One region of the Bacillus paranthracis genome, then DNA from elsewhere that is predicted to be linked to it. Evidence: riboswitches for the same ligand, from Rfam matches in the RefSeq annotation. Region 1 holds a riboswitch; the other holds the start of a gene.
The links. Region 1 has a riboswitch for cyclic di-AMP ahead of NLJ82_RS04030 (SipW-dependent-type signal peptide-containing protein). Riboswitches for the same ligand answer to the same signal wherever they lie in the genome.
Positions count from the first base shown of each region.

Region 2: it holds a riboswitch for cyclic di-AMP, as region 1 does, so the genes downstream of both, NLJ82_RS09360 (APC family permease) here and NLJ82_RS04030 (SipW-dependent-type signal peptide-containing protein) in region 1, are expected to answer to the same signal.

Region 1 covers NZ_CP101135.1:794,587-809,836, reverse strand. The annotation lists gene NLJ82_RS04100 (ABC transporter permease) at 1-566, shown strand, start outside; gene NLJ82_RS04095 (hypothetical protein) at 671-874, opposite strand; gene NLJ82_RS04090 (ABC transporter ATP-binding protein) at 922-1,572, opposite strand; gene NLJ82_RS04085 (ABC transporter permease) at 1,573-2,805, opposite strand; gene NLJ82_RS04080 (ABC transporter permease) at 2,815-3,888, opposite strand; gene NLJ82_RS04075 (hypothetical protein) at 3,976-4,371, opposite strand; gene NLJ82_RS04070 (patatin-like phospholipase family protein) at 4,570-5,424, opposite strand; gene NLJ82_RS04065 (MarR family transcriptional regulator) at 5,553-6,014, opposite strand; gene NLJ82_RS04060 (MFS transporter) at 6,154-7,335, shown strand; gene kdpDN (KdpD-like non-kinase potassium sensor) at 7,358-8,512, opposite strand; gene kdpC (K(+)-transporting ATPase subunit C) at 8,569-9,150, opposite strand; gene kdpB (potassium-transporting ATPase subunit KdpB) at 9,167-11,257, opposite strand; gene kdpA (potassium-transporting ATPase subunit KdpA) at 11,271-12,938, opposite strand; gene kdpF (K(+)-transporting ATPase subunit F) at 12,958-13,035, opposite strand; gene NLJ82_RS04030 (SipW-dependent-type signal peptide-containing protein) at 13,035-13,139, opposite strand; cyclic di-AMP (ydaO/yuaA leader) riboswitch at 13,238-13,383, opposite strand; gene NLJ82_RS04025 (hypothetical protein) at 13,645-13,875, opposite strand; gene NLJ82_RS04020 (hypothetical protein) at 13,892-14,278, opposite strand; cyclic di-AMP (ydaO/yuaA leader) riboswitch at 14,372-14,519, opposite strand; gene thiD (bifunctional hydroxymethylpyrimidine kinase/phosphomethylpyrimidine kinase) at 14,605-15,250, opposite strand, start outside.
Region 2 covers NZ_CP101135.1:1,824,136-1,839,385, reverse strand. The annotation lists gene NLJ82_RS09360 (APC family permease) at 501-2,327, opposite strand; cyclic di-AMP (ydaO/yuaA leader) riboswitch at 2,472-2,618, opposite strand; gene NLJ82_RS28650 (hypothetical protein) at 2,758-2,886, shown strand; gene panE (2-dehydropantoate 2-reductase) at 2,942-3,886, opposite strand; gene NLJ82_RS09350 (hypothetical protein) at 4,062-5,537, shown strand; gene trhO (oxygen-dependent tRNA uridine(34) hydroxylase TrhO) at 5,731-6,690, opposite strand; gene NLJ82_RS09340 (Nramp family divalent metal transporter) at 7,169-8,464, shown strand; gene NLJ82_RS09335 (M23 family metallopeptidase) at 8,525-9,385, opposite strand; gene NLJ82_RS09330 (sensor histidine kinase) at 9,457-10,533, opposite strand; gene NLJ82_RS09325 (response regulator transcription factor) at 10,523-11,221, opposite strand; gene NLJ82_RS09320 (GNAT family N-acetyltransferase) at 11,364-11,894, shown strand; gene NLJ82_RS09315 (peptide ABC transporter substrate-binding protein) at 11,947-13,575, opposite strand; gene NLJ82_RS09310 (alpha/beta hydrolase family protein) at 14,163-15,250, shown strand, end outside.

The DNA.
Region 1 (15,250 bases):
ACTTAACATTTTCAAAAGGATCTTCAATTTATGAAGGAATGTCCGGTGCAACAGGACATTTTATTCCATCCTTTTTATTTATCGGTCAAGGTTTCGTCTTAGGAATTCCAGTCCCTGTCATTATCATGCTTACTGTCGTTTTAATTGCACATCTATTTTTAGAAAAAACAACGTACGGTCGTTTCTTTTATATGACTGGTGGGAATCGAGAAGCTGCTAGATTAGCTGGTATTCCTACTGATCGTTACCGTGTATATGCTTACATGATTAGTGGTTTACTAGCTTCTATTGGCGGCATTATTCTATGCAGCCGCGTTGGAACAGGACAAGTTTCAGCTGGCGCCCCATTATTAATGGATGCAGTCGCAGCTGCCTATATCGGTTACGCAATGTTCGGTGCTAAGAAACCAAATATAGTCGGAACATTTCTCGGCTCAGTATTAATTGGAATTATATTAAATGGACTCACAATGATGAACGTCCCTTATTATGCACAAGATATTATTAAAGGCAGTATTTTAATTACAGCCCTAGCCTTTTCATTTATTAAAAAGAAGCGTAAATAAAAAGTAGAGCATCGAATTCGATGCTCTACTTTCCCTTTGCAACAATCACACGAAAGCCTCCACCATTACTAAACTATGAAAAAGATAACAGCATTTAAAAATTATTAATATTTCTCATTCACCTGTAATTCTTTACTATACTTCTGAATGAAAACTGAAGAAATAACCATTACCATCCCTACACTACACCCAATAAGCTGATCCAGTAGCATTTCATCATGAATGAACCAGCGCAGTAAAAATACCCCACCAAAAATAAGCATCATAATAAATCCAGTATGTCTAAGCCCTTTATATACATTTTCCATATGTATCACCTCTCCACATACCTTTTATCCATATTATACCATAAATTTTATTGAATATTGCCATCAAGTAGTCGTATCGTCCTCTGACAATATGCAGCTACCTTTTGATCATGTGTAACAACTAGCACTGTTTTTCCTTCTTTATTAATCTCTTGTAAAATACTCATAATTTTTTCCCCATTTTCTTGATCAAGAGCACCAGTCGGTTCATCAGCAAGTATAATTTTTGTATCTTGTGCTAAAGCCCTTGCTATTGCTGTTCTTTGCTGTTCTCCTCCTGATAACTCGTAAGGATATTTGTTAATATGCCTCTCAAGCCCTACCATTTTCAGCATTTCTTTTGATATTTGCATACGTTTCTTATGAGAAATTCTTCTATATATAAGTGGAAGCATTACATTTTCAATAATCGTATAATCATCGAGTAGCGAAAAGTTCTGAAACACAAATCCAACTTCCGTGTTTCTATACTTATGATAGTTTTGCTTTAATGTACTCGTATCCATTCCATCTAAAAAATACTTTCCAGCAGAGGGGCTATCGATTAAGCCAATAATGTTAAGGAGAGTAGACTTCCCCGAACCAGAGGGGCCCATAATGGCTATCATTTCGCCTTTTTCTATTGTAAGATTAATATCTTTTAAAGCACTAAAATTATTCTTTCCAAAGCCCTTAGCCACATTTGCGAGCTGAATCATCTATAACACCTCTTTCATATATGTATTTTTTATTTTTATTACATTGAAATAAATGATTGCATATATAACGAGGATCATTACAAGTGATAAAGCACCTATAACAACCAATGATTCTATAGAAACTTTTAACGTTCCAAAGAAAGATACTATACTATTTTCTAGCCCTTTCTGAATTTCAATTACTCCGCTATTCTCCCATTGAAAATACATTATTCCTATACATATCGCTAAAACGAATAGCAACATATACTCAATAATAAATGGAAGACATATTTGAAAAGTGCTTGCACCTAACGCTGATTTAATAGAAATATTTTTACGCTCCATATAAAGTGCTGCCATTGATGTCAATACAATAGATAGAAATGAAAAAAATAAGACTGTACCGCTTAATAATAAGGGGTATGACATATTATCAATACCTTGTTTTTCATTTTCTAACAATTTATTCGGATTTGTAACATAATACGAATAACCCTTACCTTCCGTTACCTTTAATACTTTCTTTTGAAATTCATTTATATTTATCTGCTCCTTTGTTTCTATAATTAACCCATTATATAAAAGTTCTACACTATAGAACTCTATTTCTTCTGTTCCAATTGGTAAAATCGCCATGTCATCTAATATTGTAATACGATTATCCGATATTTCACCACTTCGAGGATATGTAAATGGTGAATTTTTTTCTAAAAAGCCAATTACTTTTAGCTTCATTTTTCCAGATTGTATAACATCACCAATAGATACCTTTTCTATATAATTAGCCCCTAATATAACAGGTCTAATATCAAATACTGATTTATGAAATTCCGATTCCTCAAAATATCTTCCTTGTGAAATTCGTATATGAAAGTACTTATTAATATCTTTATCAACAATAAGAGTCTTTATCGTTCCATTTTCTTTTTTTAAACTAAGTGAATAGTTACGGAACAAATAATTTGTTTTATTTGTTATTGGTATCGTATTAGATAACCCTTGCATGAAATGTTGATAATCACTTTTTGCTTTTTCTTCGCTAAACAATGTTATATCTTGCGTCGCATAAAGTTCATAGAAATTTTTATGAGTCGATAAATTATTTGCTACCGTCATCATTTTTCGATATCCCGAAAGATTACTAACAAATTCTATTGCTGAAGAAAATGCAATAATTAAAGAAATTACTATAATCAAACTTGGTAACAACCGTTTTTTCACAGACCGTATAGAATCAAATATAAAAAACATGAAGACCTCCTACGTTCTTAAATGTTTTCCGGGATATATATTTATAATGTGCTTGATTGGAATTACAGTAACAAACATTGTAAGAAAAATTATAAAAACAATATTACATACCAATACATATGGTGTTAACGGTTTTAATAAGTATGTCTGAAAATACGTATGAATTGTTCCAGAAAACATTTCTAACACCAGAAAAACCAACAGCATCGCCAATAGAGAAATAAACAAAATTTGAATATATAGTTCGCAGTAAATAGATATATTAGAAGCACCTACTGCTTTTTTTAATGAAATCTCTCTTTCTTTTTTATAAATCCAAAATAAAACCGCAGAAATACCAGAAACAATTGCAACAAGAATAAATTTATAATAATACTTATTTGCTGGATCTATATGTGTCACATTTAGTTCCTGAAGATCTCGTTCATTCAGTATTTGAACATCTCCCGAAAGCAATTCTTTACTCCTATCCATAAACTTTTTTATTTCGTTATGAATAGATGATGTAGGATTAACAACTGTTAATTGTAATTGTTTACTCGCGATAATACCTTTTTTAGATATAGTAGGTAAGTTTTGAAGTGGAACGTATATACCTGCTACACCGACGTCACTGTCTTTTCTTGATATAGTTCCTATTTTTTTATATGTATCATCAAATTCATATAACTCCTCTACATTCGTTTGATCGCCAACAACCATATCGTTTACATTTTCACGATGAAAATATTGTCCTTCAGAAATATATGGCTTCCAATAATACTCATCTTTTAAGTTCACAGCTATAATCTTTGTTGCCCCTGAACTATTTAATGCTTTTAAATGCTCTACGTAAATATCACTTTTTACAAAAATATCTTGTATGAAAGGAATTATCTCTTCCAATTCAGTTGCATTCGCTATCGGAACAGTTAAAATTTGATTCTTCTCTGGAAAACCGATTTGAAAAGCAGATATAAAGTTTCGTTTAGATTCTGTTAAAAGTGCGGCTATTGATATAGAAAGAAAAGAAATAAAAAATGCCATAAGAAGAATGACGGAAAACAGTTTGTTGTTTTTTATATTTTTAAAAGCTAAATACATGTCTCTGCTCCTTTTAGATAAGAAGGAGATGATGAACATCCCCTTCTCCTTATCCAAATATTTATAAAGACAACTGTTTAATGCTTTTTACCACTGTAATCGTAAGTTACCGTTACTATCAAAAGTACCTTTGTGTGTATCTTCTTGATAGTCATTATTCTCATTTGCATAATGCTCCGAGTATAGTCCTTTTGCACCAAAGGCGTTGTATGCACCATTACTCACAGTTGCGTTTAATGCTCTTCCAGATTCATGGGACCCTAATTTGTCTGAAGCGCTTTCAATATATGAATTATTTCCATTTGATTTAATAAAAGAAATTGCTACTGAACAACGAGATGCATTTTGATTCGTAGTAGTTTGAGCTCTATAAGATAGTAGGTTACCGCTTTTGTGACCGCTTAGAGTTGGATAGAATGCACTTGTTGAGATTGATGTTGCTAATAATACTAAAGTCGTAATTGAAAAAACTTTTCCTTTCATTAACAATCACCTCATAAATTTAATATTTTAGTAGCGCTACCTCATCATAATATCCTTCAAATAAATTCTCCTCAATAAGACACCCCTATGTTTTACAAACTCTTTAAACACTTAAACATTCATACATTTTTAAAAAGTAACGGATAAGCAAGCAATACAAAAAAGACTGCAGAGAATTTCTTCTCCACAGCCTAATACTTATTTTTGCAAGAACGCTTTTAAATCTGCAAATTGTCTCTTTGCATCTTCATAACCTTGCTCATATAGATTTTGTAGTTTTGCTGTATCTTTTTCCATACGATCTACTTGAAGCGGTACTTCTGGACGAATAACAAATAAATTACCCGCTTGTTCTTCTTTTTCAATGTAGTGAAGTGTTTCATTATACACTTCATAGCGATTTAGCATCGTGTTAACAAGATTCGGATATTTTTTATAAGCTTTCGCAGCAATCCACCCAAATCTTGATTTTTTCTTTGCGTAACCGTGATTTCTTGTTAAAATTACGACTGATTTTTTAAATCCATCTTCCTGTGCTTTACGAACTGGAATTGGATCTGAAATCCCGCCATCTAATAATTGCTTACCACGATAATTTACTACTGGTGCAATGAAAGGTAATGAACTAGAAGCTTGTAATAAATTTAGTGCATCGTCATTCGTTCCCTCTTTTTCAAAATAAACAGACTGTCCTGTTTCACAATCCGTCGTTCCTACAAGGAAACGCTCTGGGCTATTAAAGTATGTTTCAAAATCAAACGGCACATGCTTTTCTGGAATTTCATGAAAAATAAAATCCATATCAAATAGCTGACGTTTTCTCCATAAGTTTTTATACGATAAATATTTCGGATGTGATGCATAATCAATATTGACCGTTTTATTTCTATTTCTTTGTCTGGAAAGATACGACGCTGCATGACAAGCACCAGCTGATACACCGATTACATATGGAAAATATAAATCTTGTTCCATAAAGTATTCTAATATCCCGCCCGTATATACACCACGCATACCGCCGCCTTCTAATACTAACCCTGTATTTTCAAGCATGTTACTCTCTCCTCTATATATATTGACTCTTTAATTATTCACTATGTTAAGTATCTGTTTCTATTATATATGAGTTCTTTCAGAAATTATATTTAAAAGACTTGAGAAAACGGAATTTTTTCTTCCAATTATATTTCCAAATGATCAGAGACATCCTTTATAAACCTTTGAATAAAATCTTGTTCTTCTTTCGTATATCTATCTAAGAATAACAGCCACTTTTCTTCAGCTTGTTTATGCAATTTATCATGAGCTTTATATATTTCATTTCCGCTTTCCGTTAAGCGAAAGAAAATTTCTTTTTGATTGTCTAACATTTGCATCTTCTCAACGAATTTCTTTTGGAACAACTTTGTACAAACTTTAGAGATTGCGCCCTTCGTCATTCCCATTTCTATCGTAATTGCCGTTACATTCATCAGACCATTTTTCCCGATACACTCGATTACATGTAACTCAGATAAAGACATACCACTTACACCTGTCTCACGAAGAAACTTCTCATTTTGTCCTTTCAAATGTTCTTCTCTTTTATGCAAAAGTGTACGAATGTCCGAAAGTATTTCCATTTGTTTCGTTACATAATCCAATCCGTTCGCCCCCTAAGTTTCCAAAGAAACAATTTAACTATATACCATTTTAAAATCATTTTTTCATATTTACAAGTGAGAAAAACATGTTAAAATAAATTTAGTTTCCAAGGAAACTAAAAAGGAGGAGGTTAACATAATGAAAAAATCCAAACTACATTTCATTTTATATGTTGTCTGTATTAGTGCCTTACTTGGTTCCTTCGCTCAAAATATTTACACACCTATCTTGCCCATGATTCAAGGTTCTTTTCATACTTCTCTTTATCTTGTAAATGTAACAGTTTCACTTTTCACATTCATTCTTGCAATTATGCAGCTCGTATATGGACCTTTAATTGATACAAAAGGGAGAAAATCTGTCCTTATCCCTAGTTTAGTCATTAGTACAATTGGTTCAATCGGATGTGCTTTTTCGGCAAACATTTATTTATTTCTCTTTTTTAGAGCTGTTCAAGCTATAGGAATAGCGGCTATACCTGTAGTTTCAGCAACGATTATCGGCGATTTATTTGAAGGAAAAGAACGCGGAGAAGCGATGAGCCTATACCAAATGTTACTTGCCCTCGCACCTGCGATTGGTCCTCTCATTGGTGGTTATCTCGGCAGTATAAATGGCCACTTATCCGTATTTCTATTTTTATCTATACTTGGCATTCTTTTATTAATGATAAACCTTTCACTACTTCCAGAAACAAAACCTACTGTAATTAAGCAACCGCAAGCAAAAAAGAATTACTGGTTTATCTTAAAAAATAAAACTGGATTTTCTATTACTCTTATTGGCTTCATTCAATTTTGTATTTACTTTTGCTTTCTCGTTTTTTTACCGAGTATTTTAACAAATTCATTTCATTTAACTGTAAATGAAATTGGTCTTATGTTTGTACCAATGTCTCTTTCTATCATGCTGGGAAGTTTTTGCTACAAGTTTTTGCAAAAACGCCTCACAACAAAGCAAACTTTATTTATTACGAGTTTCTTCAAAATTATATGTGTCGTTTTATTCTCTTTCACATATAGCATTAATATCCCATTCATCATTATCGTTACATCTTTGTACGGTTTTAGTATGGGACTTTCTATGCCAACTCACACTACTTTATTAACGGAAGAATTCGTACAAGAACGCGCAACAGCTATCGGTATGTACAACTTCATCCGCTATCTTGGTATGGGCACAGGCCCACTTATAGGTGGATTTCTTTTATTTAACCAAAATTACTTTTGGATTTTCTTCCTAGGCGCAATTATGTTTTTACTTGTAATCTTATATGCAATGAAAATGCTATGCTTCCCTGCCACACAAAAAGCAAAATAGAGACCTACAGATGGTCTCTATTTTAAACTCTTTGATCCGCAACAATATGAATATCAATATGTTTCGTCTGTCTCATAATTTCATTTACAATAGAACCTTTTCGAATTTCTTCCCACCGCGTTCTCGCTGATTGCCCAAGTAAAATTTGTGTTACTTGCAATCTTTTCGCGACTTCAATAATAACATCCGCAGGCTTTCTCCCTTTTGCTTCTTCTAATACAAAACTTGCATCAAATTGATTCGTGAGCGACTTCCACTCTTCAATTGTTTGTTTTTTACTAGCTGAAAGAGAGTCTATATTTTCTCTTTCAACATTTAATACATACAATTCAGCGTTTAAGCGATTAGCCATGCGCCAGCCCCGTCTTATTAATTTCTCTGCTGTTGAACTGTACTGTACACAAACGAGAATTTTTTCTTTCACTCCGATTGGTTCTATCACTGTTTGACTAATCTTTTCGTCCATATCGTCAGCGACTTCCCGAAGTGATAATTCTCTTAGTGCTCCTAAATTATTAAGCGTAAAGAAATTTTGTAAGCTTTGCTGAATTTTTTCTTCTTTATATATCTTTCCATCTATTAACCTCTTCCGAAGTACTTCCGGCGTTGCATCAACGAGCTGAATTTCATTTGCTTTTTGTAAAATAAAATCTGGAATTCGTTCTCTTACTTTTACATTTGTAATTTGAGCTACAATGTCATGAACGCTTTCTAAATGTTGAATATTAAACGCTGACAATACGGATATACCAGCCTCTAACAATTCTTGTACATCCATATAACGCTTCTTATTTTTAGAGCTGGGAATATTACTATGTGCAAGTTCATCCACTACAACGACTTGCGGCGCACGCTTTATAATTCCTTCCACATCAAGTTCATAAAACACTTTCCCTTTATACTCTATTTCTTTTAAAGGAACCTTTTCTAAATCAGCAATTGCGTCTTCTGTCTCTTTTCTCCCGTGCGTTTCAATTAAACCAATTACAATATCCATACCGTCCTTTTTCATCTCTCTAGCATCATAGAGCATTTTATAGCTTTTCCCTACTCCTGGAGCTGCTCCTACATATAGCTTTAACTTCCCACGGTTTTGCTGACGAATATATTTTAAATACTCTTCTGGTGTTCGCCTTTGAAAAGTTGGTTTATAATCATCCGCATACAAAACATTCACAACCCTTCTTTTGAAACAACGCTACCTCAATCCTTTAGATTGAGGTAGCGTTGTTACTATTTCAGTAGTTTCTGTAATTCTAAATTTAACTTTAAAACGTTCACACGGTTTTCTCCAAATAAGCCAAGTGCCGCACCTTCTGTTTGCTCCTTAATCAATTGATTTAGCGTTTCTTTCGGAATATTCGTTATTTTAGAGATACGCTCTACCTGCACGGAAGCTGCCTTCGGACTAATGTCAGGATCAAGCCCTGAACCTGAATTTGTCACTAAATCGATTGGTACTTCTGTAACTGGAACGCTCGGATTTTGTTTCTTCCACTCTTCAATACTTTTCTCTACTCGTTTCTCTAAATCTGGATTAGACGGTGCATAGTTATTTGAACCAGACGCTTCTGCTTTATATTCAATACTAGAAACACGCCCATGAAAATAACGTGGATCTGTGAAATTTTGACCGATTAATTTAGAACCAATCACTTCATTTTTATCATTATATATTAGACTTCCATCCGCATTATCCTTCATTACTGCTTGTGCAATACCAGTAACAATAAGCGGATATACAAGTCCGCACAACACTAAAAATGTAAAAGTAATACGGATGATTGGTGATAGTATACTTTGTTTCTTCGCCATCTCTTTCCCCTCTTCCTTATATAAACAAGCCGACAATCATATCAATTACTTTAATTCCAATGAACGGTACAATCACTCCGCCAAGCCCATAAATAAGTAGGTTTCGGCCAAGTAGTGCATTCGAACTCATCGGTTTATATGCGATACCTTTCATCGCCAATGGAATGAGTAATGGAATAATAACCGCATTAAATAGTAATGCTGATAAAATCGCTGACAGTGGTGATGTTAGTTTCATAATGTTCAATGCTTCCATTTGCGGAATCGCAAGTGTAAACATTGCTGGAATGATTGCAAAATATTTCGCTATATCATTTGCAATACTAAACGTCGTTAACGCACCACGTGTCATTAACAATTGCTTACCGATTCCTACAACCTCAATAATTTTTGTCGGGTTCGAATCTAAATCAATCATATTGGCTGCTTCTTTCGCAGCTGTTGTACCACTATTCATCGCTAATCCAACATCAGCCTGTGCTAATGCCGGCGCATCATTTGTACCATCACCTGTCATCGCTACGAGTTTCCCTTTATCTTGCTCTGCTTTAATAACTGCAATTTTATCTTCTGGTTTGCACTCAGCAACAAACTCATCTACTCCTGCTTCTTTTGCAATGGTTGCTGCTGTTAATGGGTTATCCCCTGTACACATAACCGTTTTAATCCCCATTTGACGCAACTGTTCAAAACGTTCACGCATACCAGGTTTTACTGTATCTTTTAAATAGATTAAACCGTAAATACGATTATTCACTGCAACTACAAGTGGTGTTCCGCCCTCTTTTGAAATGAAATCTGCTTTTTGATTTACATCTTTCGGAATTGTTCCACCTTGTGACTGAACCCATTCAATCACGCTACCGACAGCACCTTTTCTCACTTTCGTTCCGTCCTGTAAATCAACACCACTCATTCTCGTTTCTGCTTTAAATGGAACAAACTCACCTTGTTCCGCAAGTTCTCTATTATATGATATAGATTTCGCTTGCACATACTCGATAACAGATCGACCTTCTGGTGTTTCATCTAAAACTGAGCTAATCGCAGCCCACTTTCCAACTTGCTCAATCGTTTCATTTCCTACAGGTAATAATGTATGAGCCATTCTGTTCCCGAAAGTAATCGTACCCGTTTTATCTAAAATAATTGTATTAATATCGCCAGCAGCTTCTACTGCTTTACCCGACATTGCTAACACATTAAACTTTGTCACACGGTCCATCCCGGCAATACCAATCGCTGATAATAATCCACCAATTGTCGTTGGAATTAAACAAACTAACAATGCTACAAGTACAGCTGTATCAATTTGAAACCCTAAATAATTTGTGAAAATCGGCAGCGTCACAACAACGATTAAGAAAATAAGCGTTAAACTCGTTAATACTGTATTTAAAGCAATTTCATTCGGTGTTTTTTGACGAGCAGCCCCTTCTACTAAAGAGATCATTTTATCAATAAATGATTCACCAGGATTACTCGTAATGATAATCGTAATCTCATCACTTACAACCATCGTACCGCCTGTTACGGAACAAAAATCACCGCCAGCTTCTTTTATTACAGGAGCTGATTCCCCTGTAATCGCAGATTCATCAACAGATGCTAATCCTTTTATGACTTCCCCATCACTTGGAATCATTTCTCCTTGTTTTACAATAACAACATCACCTTTTCTCAGATCCGTTGCTGAAACTTGAACAATGTTCCCATTTTCTTTTACAACATTGGCAAACACATCTTTCTTCGACTGTTTTAAAGAATCGGCTTGCGCTTTCCCCCGTCCTTCCGCTAATGCTTCTGCAAAATTAGCAAATAAAACTGTAAATAAGAGAATGAAAGAAACTGTTATATTAAACCATCCTGGTACACTACTAGAATGACTTGGAAGAAACGATAAAATGAACGTAATGATAAATCCAATTTCTACAACAAACATAATCGGATTCTTTATCATGACTTTTGGATTCAATTTCGCAAAGGACTGTTTCATCGCATGTGTCACGATATCACGATCCATTGTTTTCGCTTGTCTAACTTCCTCTTCTACAACATGTATTTGCGACTCATTTACTCTTTTTTCTTTTACTACTACCGGTCTCATCATTTACCCTCCATTACTTCAATGTAAGAAATTCTGCAATTGGACCGAGTACCAACATTGGGAAGAATGTTAATGCACCGACAATTACAATTGTTCCGATGAAAATGCCGCCAAATAAACTATTATCCGTACGGAACGTTCCGACTGTTTCTGGTACAACCGTCTTTTCTTTCAATGAAGCTGCAACAGCTAGCATCGTAATTAAACTGAAATAGCGTCCTAAAAACATAACTAAACCAGTTGTAATATTCCAAAACGGTGTATTATCCGCTAATCCTTCAAATCCAGATCCGTTATTCGCAGCTGACGATGTGTATTCATATACTACTTGCGTCAAACCGTGGAAACCGGAATGAGAAATAGCATCCGTTCCTAAACTTGTTGAAAGAGCTAATGCTGAAAATCCTAAAATAAGCAGTGGATGAAATAGTATCGTTACCGCAATTAATTTCATTTCCTTCCCTTCAATTTTCTTACCTAAAAACTCCGGTGTCCGTCCAACCATCAATCCTGATATAAAAACTGCGATAATCGCATACATAATAATGTTCACAAAGCCTGCTCCAACGCCGCCGTATACTGTGTTTAACATCATATTTACGAGTGGTACTAACCCACCAATTGGTGTTAACGTATCATGCATCGTATTCACCGCTCCGGTTTCAGCAGCTGTCGTTACTGTTGCGTATAGTGAAGAAAATACTGTTCCGAACCTTACTTCTTTTCCTTCTGTACTTCCTTGTACATGTTCGATACCCATTCCATTTAAAGCTGGATTCCCGTTTAATTCAGATGTCGTAATTGTTATAAATCCTAGTAAAAACACCATGAATAGTGAAACGAAAAGGATGCGACCTTGTTTTTTATTTCCTACCATTCGTCCGTACGTAAATGGAAGTGCTGTTGGCAACAACATCATAAGCATCATTTGCAAAATATTACTCATTTGCCCTGGATTTTCGAAAGGATGCGTAGAGTTGGCTCCGAAAAATCCACCGCCGTTATTTCCAAGTTCCTTAATGGACACGAATGATGCAACTGGCCCGCGTAAAATACTTTGTTTCGCGCCATCAATCGTTTGCGCCGTAACTGCCCCGTCTAACGTTTGTGGTACACCAAGTGCGACAAAGACTAGTGCCGCCATAAATGCGATAGGAAGAAACACTCTCGTTAATGCTCTCGTAAAATCAACGAAAAAGTTACCGAGTTCTTTTCCAGCTAGCCCTCTTATAAATGCCATAACGAGCGCTAACGTCGTTGCCGGTGCTGCAAACATTAAGAATGTAATTCCGATTAATTGTGATAAATAAGATAAACCATTTTCACCGCTATAATGCTGTAAGTTCGTATCAGCCATAAAACTAATTGCTGTATTAAAAGCGAGCGTAGGCTCCATTCCTTCAATGTGTGCTGGATTTAATGGCAATACTCCTTGTAGTCTGAAAATGAAATATACGACAACAATCATAAATCCATTTAATAAAACTAATGATAATGCGTACTGTTTCCACGTTTGATTATATTCTTTTACACCCGTAATTTTAAAAATAAGTTTTTCAAAAGGCCCGAATACTTTATCTAGCTTTTTACTACCTTGAAAGGCTTTCTCTAAATAAATTCCCGTTGGCTTTGCCACAAGAATAAACAATAGCATTGTAATAACGACTGCAACCCAGATCATAATGAATGACTCCCCCTAATTAAAACTTTTCCGGATTTAATAATGCATACACTAAGTACACCGTAATTGCTGCAACAATAACTGATAAAACAATCATCATGATTGCTTCCCTTCTTTCACAACTTTATCTGACCAACTTGCAAGACTTGCCATCGATGCGACTAACACAACAAAAATTCCGATCATTACAACATCTAACATAGCTACCCTCTCACCTTTCTGTAAAAATTTACCATTAAAATATTAAAAAAGAACACTGAGCTCTACTCAGTGTTCAAAAAATGAACAACAAAAAGTAAACCTCCTCTCTAAACGCTTACGAGGTTAGCTGTCGGATTCGGGCCTAAAGAGTAGCCCTACTTTCAAAACTGAAAGATTCACCCCAAGTGACAATGCACAAAATTGGTTCCCCCGCTCCATTTCTGGAACTCAGCGATTTTAGGTTTTTTTGGAAATTTTATGAATGATTTATGAGAGTAAATATACTCCTCTATTTTTCACTTGTAAAGAGCTAAATTACTGAAAATAAGAAAATATCCATCTATTTAAACGCTTACATTGAGTGTTATTAATATTTTTTCATCTGTTTTCTCGTCTTTTCTTTCTTTTTCACATAAATGATCTTTTAAATACGAAATAAAAAGAGCGAATGACATGAAGTGCATAGCTTGTTGCACTTAGCATTCGCTCTATTTTTATTCACTATTTATTCTCCTCGTAAAAAAGCACGTAAATTTCTCCCGCGAATATAAACTTGTGACAATTCTGCATGTAGCTGCTCATATTCGATAACATCTGTTTTTAAATATAAAGCGTCTTTCGATGGCAATATGATATAGGGCCTTGGAAAAATAGGATCAAGTACCACCAATTCTTGAACTCGCTCTACCGATACCGCCCAACGATTCGCTATATCTCCTAGTAACAACACCTTCATCTTCTTCTCCCCCGCCCTATTCAAAAAATAAAAAAGAAATATTATCACAATTCGTAAACACGACAAATGTAGCTCCAATTGTTTCATAGAGCCTCGCTGGGTATCGTTTATTCCTTGTAACAACAGTAATAGGTGCTTGAAAAGAAAAGCGAATGTGTTCTGTAAAGAAGCTAATAATTGGAAGCTCATCCCCTAGTAAAATCACCTTCTTAATACACTCACAAACACTAGCAAAATCCTGCTCCTTACTACAGCTATACGTCCAATCAAACCCACAATTCCTCACTTCAGCCGCTATCTCTTCATTTGCGGTAAAAATAATTAACTCATGTTGAAACGCTACTAAATCTATTAAACTATTTACCTTGCTTTCTTCTCCAACACAAATAAGTGTTAGTTCCATGTACCTCATCCTCCTTAGCATAAAAGAACTCAAACATAGATTGATATTCCCCTATACTAATCAGATCGATGAAGTGATGTATCCATCATGGCACCGTCCTCTCTCAAGACGCTTACGAAGTTAGCTGTCGGATTCGGACTTTGAGAGTAGCCCTACTTTCAAAATTGAAAGATTCACCCCTAGTGACACTGCACAAATTGGTTCCTCCGCTCCATATAATTGGACTCAGCGTATTACAAAAAATATATTCTGGCTGATATATTACTCTTGTATCTAGAAAAAGTAAACAGAAAAAAAAGCCAGTTATACAACTGACTTTTGTCTACTTATACATGTGCTTTATTCAATTTATATGCAAAATGATTCGTCGGTCCATGACCACTTCCAATATGTAGCGGCTCTTCAATTGCTATACTAATAAATTGTTTTGCTTCTTGAACTGCCTCTTCAATTGAGTATCCTTTCGCAAGTCCAGCTGTAACCGCTGAAGCAAATGTACACCCGCTTCCATGCGTTTGCTTTGAAGGAATTCGTTCACTTCTAAATTCAATAAACTTTTCTCCATCAAAAAGTAAATCAATTACTTCATTACCTTGATATTCTGCATGTCCGCCCTTCATAAGTACATATTTCGCCCCTAATTCATGCAATACTTTTGCAGCCTCTTTACTATCTTCAACGTTATGAATTTCTAGCCCCGTTAACACTTCTGCCTCAGGAACATTCGGCGTTACAACTGTTGCTACTGGCAATAAATATTCTTTTAACGCTTGTACTGCTTCTTGCTGTAATAATGATGCACCGCCCTTAGCAATCATAACAGGATCTAGTACAATATTATTCCAGCCAAATTTATTAATATGTTCTGCTACAATTTGAATAATTTCGCTGCTAAATAACATTCCTAATTTCACAGCATCTGGTGTTAAATCCGTACCAATTGAATTCAACTGTTCCGTAATACCTTCTAAC
Region 2 (15,250 bases), 1.0 Mb from region 1:
CGCAATACATGTATGAACCACCTCTCTCGTATTGCTACAGTACTTACTTATCTTCACAAAACATTTTATTATTTTTTCATATGTGATTAGTATGAATAACATTGTATAAAATTTCTATTTTACAGCAATTTCCACATTCACACAGTGAATATATTACATAAAAATATTATTCATATTAAACTAAATAACGTACGTAAATATGAAATTCCGTTTTGTTTTCATATAAGTTTTATACTGTAAGGTCATTTAAACACAGCTATTTATATAACGTAAAGAAGTATTTTCATTCCCTTTATTTTCAAGCTTTCATGTCTTTATTTTAAAATATAATCCACTTTACTTTTTCAATTGAAATATCCATATATCACAACAAAAACCTCTACTTACTCACAGATGTAAAAATTATATCAATATATCTTTCGGATTCGTATGCAATTATGCATAGCGTATACACAAAAAGGATAGCTTCACTTTCGTAAAGCTATCCTTAAAAAACCTTCTTATTTTTTCAAATGATATGGTACTGTTGTAATAACAACATTTCTTTTATAGAGTAAATACGCACGAATGAGTAAACTAGACTGATTATGAAGAATGTTATGCCAACCTTTTTTCGGAATGAATTGTGGTATAACGACCGTAACTCGGTAATTTGATTCACTCGCTTTATACTGTACTGTATCAATGAACTTTGTTAGCGGTTGAATAATACTTCTATAATGAGAATGTAAAGTAACAAGCCTTACTTCAGGTTGCCACTTCTTCCATTTCTCTTCAAATTTCTTTTCCTCTTCTCTGTCAAAAGCGACATATACAGCAATAACTTGATCTGCTGAAAGAGACTTTGCATAGTTCAATGAGTTTTCTACCACATGTGTCATACCAGCTACTGGAACGACAATTACATTTCCTTCAATCGGAACAATCCGTTCACAAGTTTTTAAACTTAGTTGGTCTCCTACTGCATCATAATGCTTCTTAATTCGGTGGAATAAGAAGATAATTACAGGTAAGAAAATAAGGATTGACCAAACTTGTGCAAATTTAGTTAAAAAGAACATACTCATTACGATAAAACTAATGACTGCACCAATTAAATTGACCGTTAATCGTAAAGCCCATCCTTCCGGTTTTTCACGAAGCCATTTTAATACCATACCACTTTGAGAAAGGGTAAATGGAATAAATACACCTACTGCATATAACGGAATTAAATGCTCTGTTTGCCCTTGGAAAGCTACAATTAAAATAATCGATGCGATTCCAAGTATAATAATTCCATTTGAGTAACCTAGGCGGTCTCCTCTAATCGTAAACATTCTTGGTATAAACTTATCTTTTGCAAGGTTTACTGCTAATAACGGAAACGCAGAATATCCTGTGTTAGCAGCAAGGATTAATATTAAAGCTGTTGTACCTTGTATGAAATAGTACATGAAATTACGTCCAAATGTTTGTTCAGCAATTTGTGAAACAACTGTTACTTCTTTACTTGGAGAAATTCCGTAATAATAAGCTAAGAACACAATTCCTGAAAATAAAACTGCAAGTAATGCACCCATTGCAAGCAATGTTTTCGCTGCATTGTTTGGCGCAGGATCTTTAAAGTTCGGAATTGCATTTGAAATTGCTTCAACACCTGTTAAAGCAGAACTACCTGATGCAAATGCTCTTAGTAATAAAAATAAACTAATCCCTGCAACTGGTGTTCCAATCGGCGTGTGTAAAGCCTGCGAAACGTGCCCCGTTAAAATATTGTATATCCCTACACCAATTAATATAAATAGTGCCAAAACGAATAAATAAACAGGATATGCTAAAACGGAAGCTGATTCCGTTACACCTCTTAAATTTAAGATGGTAATAAATATAACAAATATAATCGCAATGATTACATTATGTGCATGTAAACTAGGAAAAGCAGATGTGAGCGCATCTGTACCTGCAGACACACTTACTGCAACAGTTAAAATATAGTCAACTAATAAAGATCCTCCAGCAATTAAGCCTGGATTCATCCCTAAATTTTCTTTTGATACAACATACGCGCCCCCGCCATGCGGATAAGCAAAAATAATTTGACGATAAGATAAAATAAGGGCCGTCAATAATACTAATACCCCAACAGCGATCGGAATGGAATACCAATAAGCGATCGCTCCAACACCTGCTAAAGCAATTAAAATTTGCTCTGGACCGTAAGCAACTGATGACAATGCGTCAGAAGATAAAATAGCTAAAGCTTTCGTTTTATTAAGCTTCTGTTCTCCAAGCTCTGTTGATTTTAACGGTCTTCCAATTAAAAATCTTTTAATAGATGAAACCACTGCTGTCCACTCTCCAATAATTTTGTACGAACTTTTCTGCTAGTTATAGCGGATAAACGATTTCTTCAGAAAACAAAAAATGTCTACAAGCCATAACGAAATAGACTTGTAGACATTATTTTTTTTGTCGCACAAGCTCCACCTTCCTTCTCAATATAACGCTTACGAGGTTAGCTGTCGGATTCGGGCCTATGAGTAGCCCTACCTTTTTCAAGGATTCACCCCATTGGATTCAGAACTAATCCATAAGAACGGGTCCCCCGCACCATGCGGTTTCAGCGATTTAGAAAATTGAAACTGTGGATTATAATACTCCTTTATTTTCAAAATGTAAACAAAAATTTTTAAAAAGAAAAAATTAAAATGATTGCGCATAATCCGCTGGTAAATATACATAATGAATACTAAAAAATCAATAAAGGAGATCTATATGTCTAAAGAAAAGAAGCCTATTTTTTCCGATTCCTATTTAGATGCATTAGCAAATGAAATTAATCAATTATACGGTAAACGTGAACAGGAAATAAATTTGACAGATAGAACAAAAAGAAATAAATGATTTGTCATAAAAAAAGAAAGCAATACACTTATATATTGCTTTCTTTTTTATTTTTTCATACATCTAATTCTATTACAGATCTGTTAAAGGTCATCTCTTCATACACCTTTAAATTTTGATATATAGTGCCTAATAATGGTGCCGCTATTGAAAATTGCTCTGCTACATCCAGTAAATATCCTTGCAAGTGCTTCCCTTCAATAAACGAACCCTTTTCCATATCACGTTGCATTGATGACTTCATATCATACGAAATTTTATCAATCGTTTTCATATGTTCCTCGGCAATATTTTCCTTTACGGGGGCTCCTAATACTCTCATGATTTGTACAGATTCCTCAAACACATTACGGATAAAATCACGGCCGCCTTCACTTTCACGGATTGGTCCAATTGGTGCACGCATTAACGTTGTCACACCGGACATTACAGTAATAAATAAATATTTATGCCACATATCTTGCATAATGTTTTCACTTAAAATAAAACTAGATTTCGTACCTGCAAATGCTTTAGAAATATGCTTTATTCTCTCTGAATTTTGAGACTTCATTTCTCCAAACATAAGTCTATTTGCAGCGCTAGTTTGTACAATTTCTCCTTGATCGTTTAACGTCGTCTCGATAAAGCATAAACCACCAATTACTTTTTCCTCACCGAATTCCTTTTGTAATAGCGATACATGAGCAATACCATTTAGCAACGGAATGATTACAGTACTTTCACCTACAAACGGCTTCAAATCTTGAATTGCCTCATTTAAGTGATACGCTTTTGTTGAAAATAGAATCACATCAAATGGAGCAGTTTGATCTTCTTTCGTTATTAATTTCGGTTGGAAGGAAAAATCCCCATTAACACTGCGGATTACAAGTCCTCTTTCCTCCAATTGTTTTTTCCGTTTACTACGAACAAGAAAAGTAACATCTTCTCCTTTTTCTACTAAGCGTCCCCCAAAAAAGCCTCCAACGCCTCCCGCTCCTAATACTAAAATACGCATACAACATCCCCCTTTTCAAAATACAATTTTATAACATTCAGTATACATAACATTATACATGTCCCCTACTAAATAAGCTGAATTTTCATTCTTACTCAAGTATAAAACAGTGGTTATTTTCAAATGAATTTGGGCATGTTGTTTTTATAGCATATTTGGAAAGGAAACAATGTAAATGGAGGCAATACATACAATCGAGGAAAAAGATGTAACAACAGCTATATTTCAATTTATATTCCCGTTTTCTTTTAAAACTGGATATGAACAAAATATGTTCCCTTTCTTACAGAAAAATGATTTTCACCCTTTTCGACTCGATCATCTTGAAAATGAAAATACATACTACGGAAAGTTTCAAGTTTCACATCAAAATATGGAAGCATACTACCTTTCATTTACCAATAAAATTCTCTTTCCTCACTCAGAGCATCAAAAAGGATTGCAGCGCTATTCTAAAGACCTTAACTTAACTGGACATTTAACAACAAATCTTATTTCCGTTCCATTTAAGATTCATTCTATTGACGTAACACTTTGTCCTTATGAGCTTGGCTTCTTAACAATTCGGACAGAAATAGAGACCGCTCCAAACATGACATTATCAGAAGCAATTGAATTCGCCGCCCGCTTCCGTGTACTTGAAACTAAAAATGATACAAATGAAACGATTTGCATTGAATGTAATGAAAAAAAATATTCCCAAGTGGAAAGATTCATTTTTGGTTATTTATTTCATGGCATAACAGATTTCTTTGAGAAGAAGAGATTAAGAAGTTCTTACTTTCAAACCTTTCCTTTCTTTGAAGATCAGCGAATGTACGTACAAACTTTATTATCTATAAAAGAAGATATGGAACTGAATGAAGTGGATGTTTATCGTACTTCTAGTCTTTCCGGGTTAACAAGTGATGGCAAGGCATATGTGAGTGCAAATAATCTGCCTTATATTCATGATTATTTAAAACAACACGCTTACCAAAGATGGGCTCCGAATCGCTATTTCATAATGGAAGAACATATATTCACATGTGTAACAAATGAAGGAGAACGCGAATTTACTAAACTTGCGAGTCAAATGTATGGGGAGTTTTATTACGCTTTATTATTAAATCTATTTCATAAAATTGTTTTATTGAAAATGGCAAACGCTTATGCTGAGTTAAACATTGAACAAGATACAAATGAAATAGAGAAATTAATTTATTCAATCAATTCGTTTACGGCGAATTACTTTTCTTTAGAGCTAGTATCCCAATCACAGAGTGAAGATATTTTCTTTCGCTTAAGAAAGCTTTTTAACATTGAGATACTATACTCAAATGCAAAACAAAATCTTGATAGTTTGTTTAAATATCAAGAAAATGTTGCTTCAAAAAAAGATAGCCTTTTACTATTAATTTTAACGCTCTACTCTGTAGTAGGCCAAATGTTAGGGTTTACTATGATTGATCTGTTAAGAAACACCGATTCAAACAAAATATCATCGCCACTTGAATTTTTCGCGCTTTTAATAGCAATTAGCGGTATCGTCATTTCACTTATTTTAGGTGCGCAAAGTTTATACCAATGGAGTCTACAACATAAACGAAGAAAAGCATGGGTAAAACAAACTGTACTTTCTGCTGTGAGAGAGAAAGATGATAAGAAGTAAAGAAGAGTATTTTTACATTGAAGTATGTGGTACGCTACAGTAATTGAAATTTTTATCAGCGATTTTCAAATTATATCGGCGCAACTCAAAATATATCAGCGATTATTTAAATATATCGACTTACCGACAAAAAACGCCCAAAAATCAAATATAAAAAAGGCTAATCCAAAAATTTAGATTAGCCTTTTCCCTCTTACTTCTCTGCTTCGATTTTCTCTAATGCAGCAGCTACTTGCTCTTCCGTTAATTCATGTTGTATTACGTAGCGGTTACGTGGACTTACACGACATTCGTGAGAACATGCACGTAAATATTTCGCTTCGTTTTCTTCAGAACATAAAATTTTCTTATTACATTCTGGATTTGAACAGTTTACATAGCGCTCACAAGGTTCACCTGTAAAGTGGTCTTTACCAACGATAACATGTTCTTTTTGGTTTACTGGTACAGCGATACGCTCATCGAACACGTAACATTGTCCATCCCAAAGCTCACCTTGTACTTCTGGGTCTTTTCCGTACGTTACAATACCGCCGTGAAGCTGACTTACATCTTCATAGCCTTCACGAACTAACCAACCAGAAAACTTCTCACAACGAATTCCACCTGTACAATAAGTTAAAATCTTTTTGCCTTCAAGTATTTCTTTATTTTCACGAATCCAATCTGGTAATTCACGGAATGATTCGATATCAGGTTTGATCGCACCTTTGAAGTGACCTAAATCAAATTCATAATCATTTCGCGCATCAATGATAACTGTATCTTCTTGTTTCATTGCTTCATAAAAATCTTTTGGCTCTAAATACTTCCCAGTTATTTCGTGTGGGTTAATGTCATCTTCTAGGCGAAGTGTAACTAACTCTGGACGAGGACGCACGTGCATTTTCTTGAATGCATGACCATCAGCTTCATCTATTTTAAATACGATACCGTCAAAACGTGGATCATTGTTCATTGCTTCCATATATTTCTCTGTTTGTTCTACAGTACCAGAACAAGTTCCGTTAATACCTTCTTTAGCTACAAGAATTCTTCCTTTTAATTCAAGTGAATTACAAAATGCTAAATGCTCTGCCGCGAATTCTTCTGGGTTTTCAATTGTTGTGTACATGTAATATAGTAATACTCTGTATGGTTTTGTAGTTGCCAATGTATTTCTACCACCTATCTAATTTTTAAAATCATGTATAAGTTAACGTTCATATCAAAACATATATAATAAGAAAATGAATCCCATTTCCTTCTCTTTATACTATTTTCTATCAGTTAACAAAAATAAAAAACAAGATTACACACCAAAACACTGTGGTTATGTTGTAATCCCAATATATTATATATCATACAAATGCAATTCCATCAATTAATATGCTGTATTATCGGCTTTATGTTCACATAAATTTCAAAATTGACCCTTTAATTTATTATGTTTCCCCATGTCATCACACCATAAACTCCCAATTTATTTTACGTTATCACACCATCCATTGCATAAAGGCATATAATTTGCATTAAGGAAACTTTCGTGTTCAAATGAAATTATCATATAACATATCTAAATGTATTGAAATAATGAGTAAGAATAAATACAATAATTTCATCAAGTTAACATTTTAAAGGGGAAAACTACTATGAATAAAGATATAACAAAAGATGAACATCTCCCTTCTGAAAGTACAACCGTACAATCAGCTCACTTAGCTTTAAGTGGAGAAACAAAAGGCTGGAAAAGACTGTTACCATTTTTAGGACCCGCTTTTATAGCGTCCGTTGCTTATATTGATCCTGGCAACTTTGCTACAAATATCGCAGCTGGTTCACAATATGGATATTTACTATTATGGGTTATACTCGCCTCTAACTTAATGGCTGTATTAATCCAAACTTTATCAGCTAAATTAGGAATTGCTACAGGAAACAATTTACCCGAAATAGCTCGTGAAAACTTTCCAAAGCCTGTGTCTATCGGTTTATGGATACAAGGTGAACTAGTTATTATGGCTACAGATTTAGCGGAATTTATTGGAGCTGCATTGGGGCTTTACTTACTATTTGGAATCCCGATGCTACCTGCCGCTTTAATTACAGCAGCCGGATCATTTATTATCCTTGAATTTCAACGTAGAGGATTTCGTCCACTAGAAGCTATTATTACAGGAATGATTTTCATTGTAGTAATTGCTTTTGGCATTCAAGTTTTTTATGCAAAACCAGAATTAAGTCCCCTTCTTTCAGGACTATTTATTCCAAAATTCCAGGGTGTAGACAGTATATTACTTGCAGCAGGGATTTTAGGTGCGACAGTTATGCCGCATGCAATATACTTGCATTCTGCATTAACACAACGCCGTGTGGTCGGAACAACTGACGAACAAAAGAAAAAGATTTTTCGTTTCGAATTTATCGATATTATTATTGCAATGGTTATTGCTGGAGCAATTAATGCAAGTATGTTAATTGTTGCTGCTGCACTATTTTTTAAAAACGGCTTGCACGTTGAAGATTTAGATGTTGCTTACACTCAATTTACCAACTTAGTAGGTCCTGTATCAGCTGCTTTGTTTGGAATTGGGCTCTTATCAGCAGGACTATCTAGCTCTTCTGTCGGTACAATGTCGGGTGATATTATTATGCAAGGTTTCATTCGCATGCATATTCCGTTATACTTACGCCGATTTATTACAATGATTCCACCATTAGTTATTATCGCTTTAGGTGTAAATCCAACTTACGCTCTAGTCATGAGCCAAGTCGTCTTATCATTCGGTATTGCATTTGCACTAGTGCCACTTATTATGTTTACAAGTAACAAAAAGATTATGGGTGCACTCGTTAACCACCGTATAACAACATTTATCGCTTGGATAATTGCAGCACTCGTTATCGTTTTAAATATCTTCTTACTGTATCAAACATTTGTAGGGTAATGAAAAAAGGGTATTCCAATTTTAATTTGGAGTACCCTTTTTGGATGAAATGATTTTCTTCTAGTTACCACTTGTGTATGTCCCTCTTTCCGGCATCATGACACCATTTTCAGTTCGAAAGTAAAGTGGCAATCCTTCCGCAAAAAACATACTTACCTTGGACGGATCTTGCCTTTGATGATGAATATGTAAATGCGGCTCACTTGAACTTCCTGAGTTACCGACTTGAGCAAGAAATTCTCCTTCATTTACATGTTGTCCTTCCTTCACTTTAATTGACCCTTTCTTTAAATGCGCAAGAACCAAAAATGTCCCTGTTTCATCTAGTCGTAAATAAATATGATTTCCCGCCATTGACTGAAAATCATCCGATCCCGGAACTAAATCTTTTTCATCATTATTAATTGATACAACTGTTCCAGAAGCTGGTGCCATTACTCTCGCTCCGTATATTCCATAGGCCTTTAATTTACTACTTTTCACTTCAGCAGGTGGAATGAGAATATCATATGCCCACCTTTCATTTGGTTTTATAACGTGATAGTTCATTTCTAACCGATCACCACCCCAACCTATTAATGCTCGCTCATTCAAAGGAAAACGAACTACTGCTTTAGGACTCATAGATTGTATATCTGCTGGATAAGCAATTCTACCTATATTAGCAAACCAACCGACAGGCCAAGCTCCAATGATAGAAAACAGAATGATTAAGAATAGCGTTCTATCTATCCGCTTTCTAAAAATGCCTTTCCAAAAAAATATTATTACTGATCCTACCAAGAGGAAAACTGAAATAAAACTAAAAGCCTGTATACTCCACCAAACAAAAACTGATGTAACACCATTAGCTACATAAACTAAGATCCAACTTATAATTAAAAAAGAAACTATAATTACTAATAAAAATGCCTTCCACATGTCGCGTCCCTACTCTCATATCCTTTTTCTCAATGATACAAAGTAAAAATTACGACATATAAAAGAAATACTTACGACTTTCTTACTTTTTTATACTGCGGTAATTTCACAGTAAAAACTGTTTCTTTATCGTTACTACGTACAGTGATATCCCCTTGATGGAGATCGGCTATACTTTTTGAAATTGCAAGTCCTATTCCTTTCCCGCCCGTATGAGAACTACGTGATTTTTCACTACGATAAAATTTCTCAAAAACGTAAGGAAGGTCCTCTTTCGGAATACATTGCCCAAAATTTTTAATTTCTATTTCAACATTCATGTCTCTTTTAGAAATTTGAATTACAATCTCCTTTCCGTCTTTCCCGTACATAATACTATTACTAATTACATTTTCGAATAACCTCACCATAAGTGCTACATCCATTTCCACATGTAACTCCTTATCACCTTTCATACAAAAGCTCATATTGGCATCATCTAGTTGTGGTACAAAATCAATCATAATTTGTTCCATTAATGCTTTCATATTTACTACACTTTTATGTAATTCAATCTCTCTATAATTTATTTGACAGTATTCTAATAATTCATCTACTTGATTTTTTAATTCATAACTTTTTCGCTTTAATATGCTTACATACTGTTCACATTCTTCTCCATTTGAATGTAGCTTATTTCCTAACAAGTCCGCGTAACCAATTAAAGATGTTACAGGTGTTCGTAAGTCGTGCGAAATATTACTAATCATTTCATTTTTCATTTCCTGTGATTTTTTTTCATTCTCGATAGACTCTTTTAAGCTTTTCGCCATTCTATTAACATTTGCCGCTAGTTCACCAATCTCATCGCTTTTCGAAATAGGTATATGTATTTCAAAATTACCTTCACTTATTTCTTTCACGTTCTTGTTAATTTGAGACAACCTTTTCATCAGCGTTTTTGTCATGAATGCAAAGTATGTTGTAGTAAAAATCAAAAAGACTATAAAATATAAAAATGAATATTTTTCCTCTAAAACATTAACCTGACTATATATATTTCCAACCAAAATTTGAAACACTATTATACTTACAGTCGCTAACAAGATGCTACATATGAATGCGATAAAAAACTTAGCTCTAATGCCTTGTAATGATTTAATCTTCAATTTTATATCCGACTCCCCAAACATTTTGAATAAACTTCGGTTCTTTTGGATTCTCTTCAATTTTATTTCTTAATCTTGCGATATGAACCATTACTGTATTATTGCTTTCATAAGCCCTTTCTTTCCAAACGCTCTCATATATTTCTTCAATAGTAAATACACGATTCTTTGCAGCTGCCATTAAATACAAAATATCATATTCAGTTTTCGTAAGATTGATTGTTTCTCCATATAACATTACTGTTCTAGACACTTCATCTATTTCTAAACCTCTAATATTTATTTTCTTTTCTATTACTTGGACAGCATTTTGATTGAAATATGTATACCTTCTTAATTGAGCCTTCACTCTTGCAATTAATTCAATTGTACTGAACGGCTTCACAATATAATCATCTGCTCCCGTACTAAATCCGACGACTTTATCTACGTCCGATGATTTTGCACTTAAAAACATAATTGGCAAACTATGTTTCTCTCTAATTCTTCTACACAATTCTATCCCATCCATTTGTGGCATCATAATATCCAAAATAGCAAGTTGAATACTGTTATTATTTATAATTTCTAAAGCCTCTTCTCCGTTATGAGCACTAAAAACTTTAAAACCTTCTTGTATTAAATTCACGTTCATAAATCTAACAATATCTTGATCATCATCTACAATTAAAATTGAATTTTTCTCCATATATAAACCTCTTTTTGAAATATATTCCACAATCAATTTTATCACAAATCAAAACTATACTCCCCTCTTGAATAATCTTTATTTTCAGACTAGATTATATAATAACAACACATTCTAGTTTCAAAAGAAATGGAGTGAAAGTATGTTTCCTATATTGAAAACTGAACGACTCATTTTACGAGAACTTACCGAAGAAGATGCACCAGGTATACTACAATGCTTCTCTAATACTGACGTACTGCGCTATTATGGCCAAAAACCGTTACAAGATATTGATCAAGTGAAACAAATTATTCATAACTTTAAACTGAGTTACAATGCAAGAAGCGGTATAAAATGGGGAATCGAATTAAAAAACAAGAAAGAACTCATTGGAACAATTGGTTTTCACGATTGGTCTTCTGAGCATAAACGGGCCAATTTAAGTTATGCCTTTTTACCTGAGCACTGGGGAAAAGGATATGCGACTGAAGCTGTTTCTGAGGTTATATCATACGGTTTCCATACGATTCATTTAAAGCGGATCGGAGCAATTGTATTTCTTGAAAATGAAGCTTCCAATAAAGTACTATTAAAATTAGGCTTTGAAAAAGAAGGCGTTCTAAAAAATTATATGTATCAAGATGACATTCCCTATGATACGAATTTTTATTCTTTATTAAAATCGTTTTAATAGAATACATGTGTAAAAAAACCTTACTTCAAAAAAGTAAGGTTTTTTGTATTTATTCATTTGCAACATAAGCATTCTTATAAGTATAAATACCACCAAATTGATGCTTTTCAATTCCTTTTACATAATCCTTTTGTACATATGCTGAGCCAATATGATAAAGCGGCACCACCGCAGCATCTTCTAATAATACCTGCTCGGCTTCTCGCAACGCTTCCCATCGGTTTTCCGTATCTAGTACAAAATCCGTTTTCGCTTTCTTTATTAATTCATCGTAACGAACATTAGAATAATTCATTTTATTATTCGGATTCCCCGTCGTAAATAGTTCTAAATAACTAATTGGGTCTTTATAGTCGGGTCCCCAATTTGCCATAGTTATATCGTAATCACCTGTTTGTTCTAACTGTAATTTTTGCTTAAATGGCTGTTGTTTAATTTGTATCGTTAATCCTTGTAAATTCTTTTCTAAATCACCTTTTATATATTCTGCCATACGTTTTGCGTTATCTTGTTCAAATGTTAAAAACTCGAAGTTTACTTGCTCTACTCCAAGCTCTTTTTTCGCTTCTTCCCAATTTTTTTTCGCACTTTGTACATCATATAAAGAAAGGTTTCCGTTTTCTTCCCTAAAATCTTTTCCCGTTTCTTCATTGATATGCCCAACTGGTACTAGCCCAGTTGCAGGTTTTGCTCCGTTATTAATAAAATGAGCAACGAAATCCTCTTTATTTAACGCGAATGAAATAGCCTGACGCACTTTCTTATTTGCTAACGCACTATTTTTTTCATTAAAACGTAGCATAGCAATTGCAGGTTCGCTCGACATATGTAACTCCTTATCCCCTTTATACTTGTCTACAAATTGAGAATTAATAGGCACCCGGTCCAAATTACCAGCTTCGTATAAATTAACAGCGGTCATTGTATCCTTTACAATTTGAAAGTTTATCTCGTCTAATTTCACTTTCTTTTCATCCCAATAAGTAGCATTCTTCTTTAATTGAAACTCTTGTTCATGCTTCCATTTCTCTAATACAAATGGACCGTTATATATAAGATTATTAGGTTCCAATGCATAATTTTTTCCTTGTTCTTTCAAAAATGATTCATGCTGTGGTAAATATATAGGTAGTGCTAACAACTGTAAAAAATAAGGAATTGGCTGTTCTAGTTCCACCTCTAACTTATAATCATTTATAACTGTAACCCCAAGTTCATCAAGAGGCATCGTCCCCTTATTAATCTCTTTCGCATTTTTCACATAAAAGAGCATGGACGCATATTGAGACGCTGTTTCAGGGGTAATTGCACGTTTCCACGCAAACATAAAATCATGCGCTGTCACATTGTCCCCATTTGACCATTTTGCATCTTTACGCAAATCGAATGTATATTTTTTACCATCTTCACTTCTTTTAAACGATTTTGCTACTGCTGGAATCGGCTGATCTTGATCATCTAATGCATACAATCCTTCAAATATGTTTTGCATAACGTGCGCTGACGTACCATCCATCGTTTTCGCTGTATCAAGAGAAGGAATTTCTTCTGATACTGTTACATTTAATACTTGTTTTTTTGCCTTTGTATCACTTTTATTTTCCTTATTATTACAAGCTGTTAATAATAAAGATGTAACAAGTGCCATTACCATTAAACGGCTCTTCTTTCGCTTCATGAGTTGTTCTCCTTAAATATAAAATATTATAAAGCGTAATATATTATAGCAGAAATACTACCAGAAAGATGCGACATTCTTTTGAATATTTATTCGTTCAAGAAAAAAGCTACCCTTTTAAAAAGGATAGCTAAAGATTGAATATTTAATCTGCGCTGTTCGCTCAAGTATTTATAAAAAATCTCTTATTGCATACCTCTCTTTTTATTTTAACTTTTCTTCTGTTTCATGTAAATTTCCCCATAACTAACTTAATAGACGTATAGGGTACAGTTTGGTTGGGATATCTTCCTATCTCCATTCAGCAATGCCACTTTGTTTTTTGGAATTCAGGTCAAATAGAAAGTGATATTTTACAAATCTTATACACTTAAGGATTTTGTAAGGATCAAGTAAGAAAAACGAGAACTTTGTTTCGTATAGTCAAAATATAAAGTGAAGAAAGAGAGATTAGGAGTTACTAGAGCGATTACGACAAAACCAGAACTGTTGGTTTTAGATGAACATATCAATGGTTTAGACGTTGTTACAACAGAACCTTAATTTATCATACCTATTTTTCACCATCACATATTGGAGGTTAAAACATGAATAAAAAAAAGAAAATACAAAAATCAATACTTTCCTTTACCCTGCTCTTTTCTTTAGGCATTTCATCTTTTCCGCTTACAACAGCTATTCACGCAAATACACGTGAGGAACCATCTGTAGAAAAAAAACGAGTCTCTTTAACGGAGCGTACCTCATTATTTTTTGAATATCTCCAGCAAGATAAATATGTAGAGGCACTTCAGTTGACGTCTGCTGCTTTTCAATCCAAGTTTACAGCAAACACATTACAAAACTGGTGGACACAGAGTGGCTGGAGCGGTATAAAAAGCATGGGGCCCCCCGTGATAAAAGAACGAAACTTAGTCCATCAGACGGTGGAAATGCCAGCAGTTATCGAAGGAACTACCATAACGCTCCTCCTTAAATTTACACCTGGCGGGAAAGTAGATGAAATTGGAGAAAGGCCTCCCAAGGAATCATATACCATCCCGCATCCTAGCTATGATCAACCTGACTCTTATCAAGAACGTGAAATCGTCATCGGAAATTCCACCTATCCGTTACCAGCGACATTAACGGTTCCGAAACATAAGCCTGGTGAAAAGCTACCCGTAGTTGTTCTTGTTCATGGTGCTGGCATCCATGATCGCGATAGCACATATATGGGAACAAAAATCTTACGCGATCTTGCGGTGGGCCTTTCATCCAACGGAATTGCAGTGTTGCGCTATGAAAAACGTACCTTAGAACACGCATTAAAGATGAGTGCAGAACCTGTTACGTTAGACCGTGATACTACAGATGATGCCATATATGCAGCAAAATCAGCAGCGCAGCAGGAAGGCATTGATCCAAATAATATTTTCATTCTTGGACATAGTCTAGGAGCTGGCGCAATGCCACGTATACTAAGCAAATCACCTTCTTCACTTGTTAGAGGAAGTATCTTACTCGCACCACCTGCACGCCCCTTGACTGACATTGCCATTGATCAGAATCAATACCTAGGGGCGTCAAAGGAAGTAATCGATGAACTAAAAAGACAGTTCGCTTTTATCCAAGACCCTACGTTCAATCCTGAGCATCCTCCAACTGGCTACAATTTGGGATCGCCTCATTTTAT